4 regions of the Clostridium kluyveri DSM 555 genome follow, and region 3 is predicted to be linked to each of the others. Evidence: a T-box and tRNA genes for the amino acid it is inferred to sense, from the RefSeq annotation. Region 3 holds a T-box; the other regions hold tRNA genes.
What was found. The T-box of region 3 lies ahead of alaS (alanine--tRNA ligase). A T-box ahead of a tRNA ligase gene usually reads a tRNA of that ligase, here a tRNA-Ala.
Positions count from the first base shown of each region.

Region 1: it has a tRNA-Ala gene. The T-box ahead of alaS (alanine--tRNA ligase) is inferred to sense a tRNA for this amino acid. The anticodon was not compared.
Region 2: it has a tRNA-Ala gene. The T-box ahead of alaS (alanine--tRNA ligase) is inferred to sense a tRNA for this amino acid. The anticodon was not compared.
Region 4: it has a tRNA-Ala gene. The T-box ahead of alaS (alanine--tRNA ligase) is inferred to sense a tRNA for this amino acid. The anticodon was not compared.

Region 1 covers NC_009706.1:176,238-178,441, forward strand. The annotation lists rRNA gene CKL_RS00905 (23S ribosomal RNA) at 1-919, shown strand, start outside; rRNA gene rrf (5S ribosomal RNA) at 1,032-1,148, shown strand; tRNA gene CKL_RS00915 (tRNA-Ile) at 1,158-1,234, shown strand; tRNA gene CKL_RS00920 (tRNA-Ala) at 1,238-1,313, shown strand; gene fusA (elongation factor G) at 1,700-2,204, shown strand, end outside.
Region 2 covers NC_009706.1:13,557-15,760, forward strand. The annotation lists rRNA gene CKL_RS00045 (23S ribosomal RNA) at 1-755, shown strand, start outside; rRNA gene rrf (5S ribosomal RNA) at 812-928, shown strand; tRNA gene CKL_RS00055 (tRNA-Ile) at 938-1,014, shown strand; tRNA gene CKL_RS00060 (tRNA-Ala) at 1,018-1,093, shown strand; gene CKL_RS00065 (HDIG domain-containing metalloprotein) at 1,269-1,682, shown strand; gene CKL_RS00070 (transcription repressor NadR) at 1,838-2,204, shown strand, end outside.
Region 3 covers NC_009706.1:1,358,063-1,360,266, forward strand. The annotation lists gene CKL_RS06515 (cell wall-binding repeat-containing protein) at 1-501, shown strand, start outside; T-box leader at 656-845, shown strand; gene alaS (alanine--tRNA ligase) at 907-2,204, shown strand, end outside.
Region 4 covers NC_009706.1:172,583-174,786, forward strand. The annotation lists rRNA gene CKL_RS00890 (16S ribosomal RNA) at 1-908, shown strand, start outside; tRNA gene CKL_RS00895 (tRNA-Ala) at 1,028-1,103, shown strand; tRNA gene CKL_RS00900 (tRNA-Ile) at 1,107-1,183, shown strand; rRNA gene CKL_RS00905 (23S ribosomal RNA) at 1,678-2,204, shown strand, end outside.

The sequences.
Region 1 (2,204 bases), 1.2 Mb from region 3:
ATTTGGGCACTGTCTCAACAACAAATCCGGCGAAATTGAAGTGCAAGTGAAGATGCTTGCTACCCGCGATTGGACGGAAAGACCCCGTAGAGCTTTACTGCAGTTTATCACTGAATTTTGGTATTACCTGTACAGGATAGGTGGGAGGCAGAGAAGGAAGTGCGCCAGCATTTCTGGAGTCAACGTTGGGATACCACCCTGGCAGTACTGGAATTCTAACCGGAGTGCATGAAACTGGACACGGGACAATGATAGGCGGGCAGTTTGACTGGGGCGGTCGCCTCCAAAAGAGTAACGGAGGCGTACAAAGGTTCCCTCAGAAGGGTTGGAAATTCTTCGTAGAGTGCAAAGGCAGAAGGGAGCTTGACTGTGACACACACAGGTGGAGCAGGGACGAAAGTCGGGCTTAGTGATCCGGTGGTACCTCGTGGGAGGGCCATCGCTCAACGGATAAAAGCTACCTCGGGGATAACAGGCTGATCTCCCCCAAGAGTTCACATCGACGGGGAGGTTTGGCACCTCGATGTCGGCTCGTCGCATCCTGGGGCTGGAGTAGGTCCCAAGGGTTGGGCTGTTCGCCCATTAAAGCGGCACGCGAGCTGGGTTCAGAACGTCGTGAGACAGTTCGGTCCCTATCCGTCGCGGGCGTAGGAAATTTGAGGGGAGCTGTCCCTAGTACGAGAGGACCGGGATGGACTGACCGCTGGTGAACCAGTTGTTCCGCCAGGAGCACAGCTGGGTAGCTAAGTCGGGAAGGGATAAACGCTGAAAGCATCTAAGTGTGAAGCCCACCCCAAGACAAGATTTCCCATGGCGAAAGCCAGTAAGACCCCTCCGAGAAGAGGAGGAGATAGGTCAGGGGTGTAAGCATGGCAACATGTTAAGCTGACTGATACTAATAGGTCGAGGGCTTGACCAAATAATATTTACTGTGCAATTTTCAGAGGATATAAATTTTCTGAAGAAAAGTATTGACAGGCGGTGGGAATGACAGTATAATATAAAACTGTAGTAAGAAAACGCTTTGAAAATCTGGTGGCAATAACGTGGAGGCAACACCCCTTACCATTTCGAACAGGAAGGTTAAGTTCCACAGTGCCCATGGTACTGCAGGGGAGGCCCTGTGGGAGAGCAGGTCGCTGCCGGATAAAGAATAAGGATCTTTAGCTCAGTTGGTTAGAGCAACCGGCTCATAACCGGTTGGTCCGGGGTTCGAGTCCCTGAAGGTCCACCATATGGGGGTATAGCTCAGCTGGGAGAGCATCTGCCTTGCACGCAGAGGGTCAAGAGTTCGAATCTCTTTATCTCCACCAAAACGAGTAACAATTTTGTTACTCGTTTTTTATATTTAGATTTATCCGAACGCTGCCAGTGCTAATATTTCTATCTTCTTTAAAGTGAAAGAGCACTGCTATGCGCATGGATAAGTTCTTCTAGTGTTCCAATAGAGCAAGATTTTTCTACGATACATTTAATGAAATATATGTATTCAAACATATTATATGGAAGTTTTGAATACATTTTATCATTGAATAAAATGTAATATATGCTTAAAATAGAAGCATAATAAAAATTATTATGAAAATTATTTAATTTTTAAAAGGGATTTTTAATTATTAAGTAGAATATTATATAAATAGAGTATAATTAATGAAGTAAAATATATAAATTAAATGTAAAGTACAAGGAGGAATTGCCTATGAAAACATATTCAACAAAAAATTTAAGAAACATAGGAATTATTGGACATAGTGGTTCTGGAAAGACTACATTGACAGAAGCGATACTTTACCATACGAAAACTATAGACAGATTAGGAAAAATTGAGGATGGAAATACAACTAGTGATTATGATCCAGAAGAAAAGAAAAGACAAATATCTGTATCAGCCTCAATAGCTTCATGTGAATGGAAAGATATAAAAATAAATTTGGTTGACATACCAGGGTATTTTGATTTTATAGGAGAAACTTTTCAAGGATTAAGAGCAGTTGATTTAGCTATGATTGTTGTATCAGGTGTGTCAGGAATCCAAGTAGGAACTGAAAAGTCTTGGAATCATGTAAATAAGGAAAAACTTCCAAGGGCGTTTTATATAAATAAATTAGATAGAGAAAATTCAGATTTTGATAAAGTATTAGCTGATTTAAAAGAAAAGTTTGGTTTATCCGTGGTGCCTATACAATATCCTATAGGGAAAGAAA
Region 2 (2,204 bases), 1.3 Mb from region 3:
CCAGCATTTCTGGAGTCAACGTTGGGATACCACCCTGGCAGTACTGGAATTCTAACCGGAGTGCATGAAACTGGACACGGGACAATGATAGGCGGGCAGTTTGACTGGGGCGGTCGCCTCCAAAAGAGTAACGGAGGCGTACAAAGGTTCCCTCAGAAGGGTTGGAAATTCTTCGTAGAGTGCAAAGGCAGAAGGGAGCTTGACTGTGACACACACAGGTGGAGCAGGGACGAAAGTCGGGCTTAGTGATCCGGTGGTACCTCGTGGGAGGGCCATCGCTCAACGGATAAAAGCTACCTCGGGGATAACAGGCTGATCTCCCCCAAGAGTTCACATCGACGGGGAGGTTTGGCACCTCGATGTCGGCTCGTCGCATCCTGGGGCTGGAGTAGGTCCCAAGGGTTGGGCTGTTCGCCCATTAAAGCGGCACGCGAGCTGGGTTCAGAACGTCGTGAGACAGTTCGGTCCCTATCCGTCGCGGGCGTAGGAAATTTGAGGGGAGCTGTCCCTAGTACGAGAGGACCGGGATGGACTGACCGCTGGTGAACCAGTTGTTCCGCCAGGAGCACAGCTGGGTAGCTAAGTCGGGAAGGGATAAACGCTGAAAGCATCTAAGTGTGAAGCCCACCCCAAGACAAGATTTCCCATGGCGAAAGCCAGTAAGACCCCTCCGAGAAGAGGAGGAGATAGGTCAGGGGTGTAAGCATGGCAACATGTTAAGCTGACTGATACTAATAGGTCGAGGGCTTGACCAAATAATATTTACTGTGCAATTTTGAGGGGATAAAACTCCTGAAAAGAATAATATAAATCTGGTGGCAATAACGTGGAGGCAACACCCCTTACCATTTCGAACAGGAAGGTTAAGTTCCACAGTGCCCATGGTACTGCAGGGGAGGCCCTGTGGGAGAGCAGGTCGCTGCCGGATAAAGAATAAGGATCTTTAGCTCAGTTGGTTAGAGCAATCGGCTCATAACCGGTTGGTCCGGGGTTCGAGTCCCTGAAGGTCCACCATATGGGGGTATAGCTCAGCTGGGAGAGCATCTGCCTTGCACGCAGAGGGTCAAGAGTTCGAATCTCTTTATCTCCACCAAGAAAAGAACTACATAGTAAATGTAGTTCTTTTCTTTATATCTTAATTTTTAATAGATACCGTTTACTCTGCATTTGAAGGGAGATGAACACATATATTTTATAGAATAAAACAATTTTATTGGGCTATTACGTCTAAGGTTAATGAAGATGATATTAAATTTGTAACAAATATTTTGAATGTAAAAGAATTAGAATTATTTAGTAAATTATCTATACAAGAACAGAAACATTCTATAAGAGTGGCATATGATATAAAATTTTTTTGTAAAGAAAATAATAAAATTGACATGGATTTATTATTGAAAGCGGCACTTCTTCACGACATAGGCAAGACATATAAAAAATTGAATTTGATAGATAAATCTGTAATAGTATTACTGAATAGCATATCTAAAGGAAATATAAAAAGGTTTTTTAAAAATGAAAAAATAAATGTTTATTATAATCATGGTAGAATTGGAAGAGAATTATTGGAAAGAATAAAATGTGATAAAGAATTACTTTATCTAGTAGAGCATCATCATAATTTTGAAATATACAATAATTTGGGATTAAATATACTTAGATTTTATGATAAAAAAAATTAAGCTATAGTAGATAGACTTTGGCCTTACTTAGGAATCGTTTGATATAATTAAATAAATTGTTCATATATGGAAAAGTATTTAAGTTTTTAGTATATAATGTTAGAATATAAGTAACATCATTATTTATATTTTAGAGTGTAGTATTGGAGGTTATAATGAATTCTAAGGAAAGAAGAATATATATTAGAGAAATTTTAGAGAAAAATGATATGCCTCAAAAAGGTCATATTTTATCCCAAAAGTTAGGTGTTACCAGACAGATAATAGTTAAAGATATAGCTATTCTAAGAGCTGAAGGTACAGATATAATAGCAACTCCAGAGGGATATTTAATTCCAAAATCTGAAAAAAACTTAGTAAAACAGGTAATAGCAGTTTCTCATAAAACTACTGAAATAGAGGATGAGCTTAAAGCTATAGTTAAATTTGGTGGTAAAGTTCAAGATGTAATAGTGGAACATTCTATTTATGGAGAAATAAAAGCCATGCTTATGATAAAGACCTTATATGATATAGAAAATT
Region 3 (2,204 bases):
GATGGTAGTAATTATTATCGAATAGCTTTGTATGCTTATAATGAACCTGCTAACGCATGGTTAATAGGTAACTACAAGTATGACTTTTTAGTGGATACTAAAACTTTAGGAATTTATAAAATATATAATGATTCAGATGACATAACACCTTTAGATGGTAATAATATAGAATCAGTAAGTGATGGGGAAGTTCCCTCTGATGTTCCCATGTTTAATGGCATGTTAAATATTCCAGTATTTAATGGCATATTAAATATTGAACAGGCACTAGATCTGATTAAGTCACAAATAGAACTTGAGGCTAACGAGTCTATTCATATACCTTTTGAAGAGTCCAGGTGGATAACTACCTATAATGGTGATAAATGTTATGGTATAGTTAAGGATTATAACGAAACAGGAGATTCAGATGATAGAACTGAACTGTGTGAGTATTTAGTTAATATATCTACGGAACAAGTTACACAATGTATTCAAGGACAATATACTCCAATAAGTTAAACATATAAAAAGAACCCGAGTTTTTTGCATAAAAGTTCAATTTTTTAAAATTGAACTTTTATGATCATAAATTTCCATAGGTTTGCTTTGACAGATTTATTGAGCAATATTGACATAAAAGTGTATTTAAATTATAATTTGTATCATAAATGGATATGTGGCAGTGAATAGAAGAAGTAAATATATTCTTATATGTAAAGAGAGGAAGTAGAGGGTGTAAAGCTTCTCATATGAGGTTTATTGAAGGCTGTCTAGGAGCCTATTATGGTGTTTGAGAGATATGGATTTTATAATTTTAAATCTATATAATTAGGGTGGTACCGCGAAAAACTTTCGTCCCTTTTATGGATGGAAGCTTTTTATTTTTTAAATTATATATGATATCAATAAAAAGGAGAGATAAATATGGAAAAATTAGGATTGAACCAAATTAGAGAGATGTATTTAAGTTTTTTTGAAAAAAAAGCACATCTGAGATTGCCCAGCTTTTCTCTAGTACCTCAGAATGATAAAAGTTTGCTTTTGATAAATGCCGGTATGACTCCACTTAAGCCTTATTTTACAGGTCTTAAGGTTCCACCTAGCAAAAGAGTAGCTACCTGTCAAAAGTGTATAAGAACTGGAGATATTGAAAATGTGGGGAAGACCTCAAGACATGGCACTTTCTTTGAAATGCTAGGAAATTTTTCCTTCGGAGATTATTTCAAGAAAGAAGCAATTCCCTGGGCTTGGGAATTTATTACAGAGGTTTTGAAACTTCCCAAGGATAGATTATATGTTACAATATATTTAGATGATGATGAGGCTTATGATATATGGGTTAAAAGTACAGATGTGGATCCTTCTAAAATTTTCAGATTAGGAAAAGAAGATAATTTTTGGGAGCATGGTGTAGGTCCCTGTGGCCCTTGTTCGGAGATTTATTATGATAGAGCACAGGAAAAAATAAACAGCGTAGAGGAATTTGTAGAAGCAGCTGATAATGATAAAATAGTTGAATTCTGGAATTTAGTTTTTACTCAATTTGACAAAGATGAAAATGGGAATTATAATAGACTTTCCAACCCTAATATAGATACAGGCATGGGACTTGAGAGAATGGCTACTATAATGCAGGGAGAAAATAGCATATTTGAAGTAGATACTATAAATGCTATATTAAAAGAAGTGTGTAATATATCTGGAACAAAATATAATGAACACAAAAATAATGATATATCTATAAGGATAATAACAGATCATATAAGAAGTATTACTTTTATGATAAGTGATGGTATACTTCCATCTAATGAAGGACGGGGATATGTGCTTAGAAGGCTTTTAAGGAGAGCAGCAAAGCATGGTAAGTCCCTGGGAATAGATGATAGATTTTTATATAAACTTTCTAATGTTGTTATAGACAATTCTTGCGAGAGCTATCCTAAATTAAAAGATAGGAAAGAGTACATAAAAAAAGTTATAAGGCTTGAGGAAGAGAGATTTGATGAAACAATAGACAGCGGAATGAAGATCTTAAATGAATTTATAGAGGAATTAGAAAATAGCAATAGTCTGCTCCTTGAAGGGGAAAAGGCCTTTAAATTGTATGATACTTATGGTTTTCCAATAGAACTTACTGAAGAAATATTACAGGAAAAAAATATGGGAGTAGATTTAGAGGGATTCAACAAAAAAATGCAGAATCAAAAAGAAATGGCAAGATC
Region 4 (2,204 bases), 1.2 Mb from region 3:
TGCATTTCAAACTGGATATCTAGAGTGCAGGAGAGGAGAACGGAATTCCTAGTGTAGCGGTGAAATGCGTAGAGATTAGGAAGAACACCAGTGGCGAAGGCGGTTCTCTGGACTGTAACTGACGCTGAGGCACGAAAGCGTGGGTAGCAAACAGGATTAGATACCCTGGTAGTCCACGCCGTAAACGATGAGTACTAGGTGTAGGGGGTATCGACCCCCCCTGTGCCGCAGTAAACACAATAAGTACTCCGCCTGGGAAGTACGATCGCAAGATTAAAACTCAAAGGAATTGACGGGGACCCGCACAAGCAGCGGAGCATGTGGTTTAATTCGAAGCAACGCGAAGAACCTTACCTGGACTTGACATCCCCTGAATGACTCGTAATGGAGGAAGCCCTACGGGGCAGGGAGACAGGTGGTGCATGGTTGTCGTCAGCTCGTGTCGTGAGATGTTAGGTTAAGTCCTGCAACGAGCGCAACCCCTGTCGTTAGTTGCCAGCACGTAAAGGTGGGCACCCTAACGAGACTGCCGCGGTTAACGTGGAGGAAGGTGGGGATGACGTCAAATCATCATGCCCCTTATGTCCAGGGCAACACACGTGCTACAATGGGCAGAACAGAGAGAAGCAATACCGCGAGGAGGAGCAAATCTCAAAAACTGCCCCCAGTTCGGATTGCAGGCTGAAACCCGCCTGCATGAAGTTGGAGTTGCTAGTAATCGCGAATCAGCATGTCGCGGTGAATACGTTCCCGGGTCTTGTACACACCGCCCGTCACACCATGAGAGCTGGCAACACCCGAAGTCCGTAGTCTAACCAAGGAGGACGCGGCCGAAGGTGGGGTTAGTGATTGGGGTGAAGTCGTAACAAGGTAGCCGTAGGAGAACCTGCGGCTGGATCACCTCCTTTCTAAGGAGTCGAAAGGCCGGGAAAAAACCTGCCTTAAAAGCTGAAATTTGAGATAAATAAGTTGCCCTTTATTCTGTTTAATTTTGAGGGATTATTTATATCCTTCTAATTTTTGATTTGGGGGTATAGCTCAGCTGGGAGAGCACCTGCCTTGCACGCAGGGGGTCAAGAGTTCGAATCTCTTTATCTCCACCATATGGGCTTATAGCTCAGCTGGTTAGAGCGCACGCCTGATAAGCGTGAGGTCGATGGTTCGAGTCCATTTAAGCCCACCAAATAATGTCTTTTAATTTTTAAAAAGTGAGTAATTATTAATAGACATTGACATTTTATTCTAATTAATTGTAAATTGTATTTATAAATTATGTATTTTCAATTGTGAAATGTGAATTGAGCATTGTACAATTGGAGTTTTGTCCTTTGAAAATTGCACAGTAAATAAAAGAAGTAAAGCTAAGGTTAGAAATAACCTTTGTAGTAGTAAGTATAAATGAGTTTATGCTTATTTTAATAAGATGTAGTTCCTATATCAATATAATTGAGAATAAAGTTTTAATTATATTTACGTAGGACAAAGAAAATTAGTGATAACGGGCAGAGCGAGGAAGGACTTGAGTGAGGAGCAGAGTTTACTTGTGTAAATGAGCACCGCAGGGAAAGGCTTGACGAAGCTGTGCGAAGTTAGCAGTAATTTTTTAATGAAACTCACTCAGCTAAGGCTGAGGAGTGCAATTTAGGCACCAAATCGAAGATTTGGACTAAATTATCAGGTCAAGCTACAAAGGGCGCATGGAGGATGCCTTGGCACCAGGAGCCGAAGAAGGACGTGATAAGCTGCGAAAAGCTCTGGGTAGGCGCAAATAGCCAGAGAACCAGAGATGTCCGAATGGGGAAACCCACCTATAAAACAATAGGTACTGCATGCTGAATATATAGGTATGCAGGGGAAAACCCGGGGAACTGAAACATCTAAGTACCCGGAGGAAGAGAAAGAAAAATCGATTTTCTAAGTAGCGGCGAGCGAAAGGGAAAGAGCCCAAACCGGAAACTTGTTTCCGGGGTAGAGGTCAGGTGATAAAAAATGTGGAAGCTTAAGTGAATTCAACTGGAAAGTTGAGCCGCAGAAGGTAAAAGCCCTGTAAGTGAAAAGCAGAAGCAAAATAACCTGTACCGGAGTACCACGAGACACGAGAAACCTTGTGGGAAGCAGGGAGGACCACCTCCCAAGGCTAAATACTACCTGGTGACCGATAGAGGAGGAGTACCGTGAGGGAAAGGTGAAAAGAACCCCGGGAG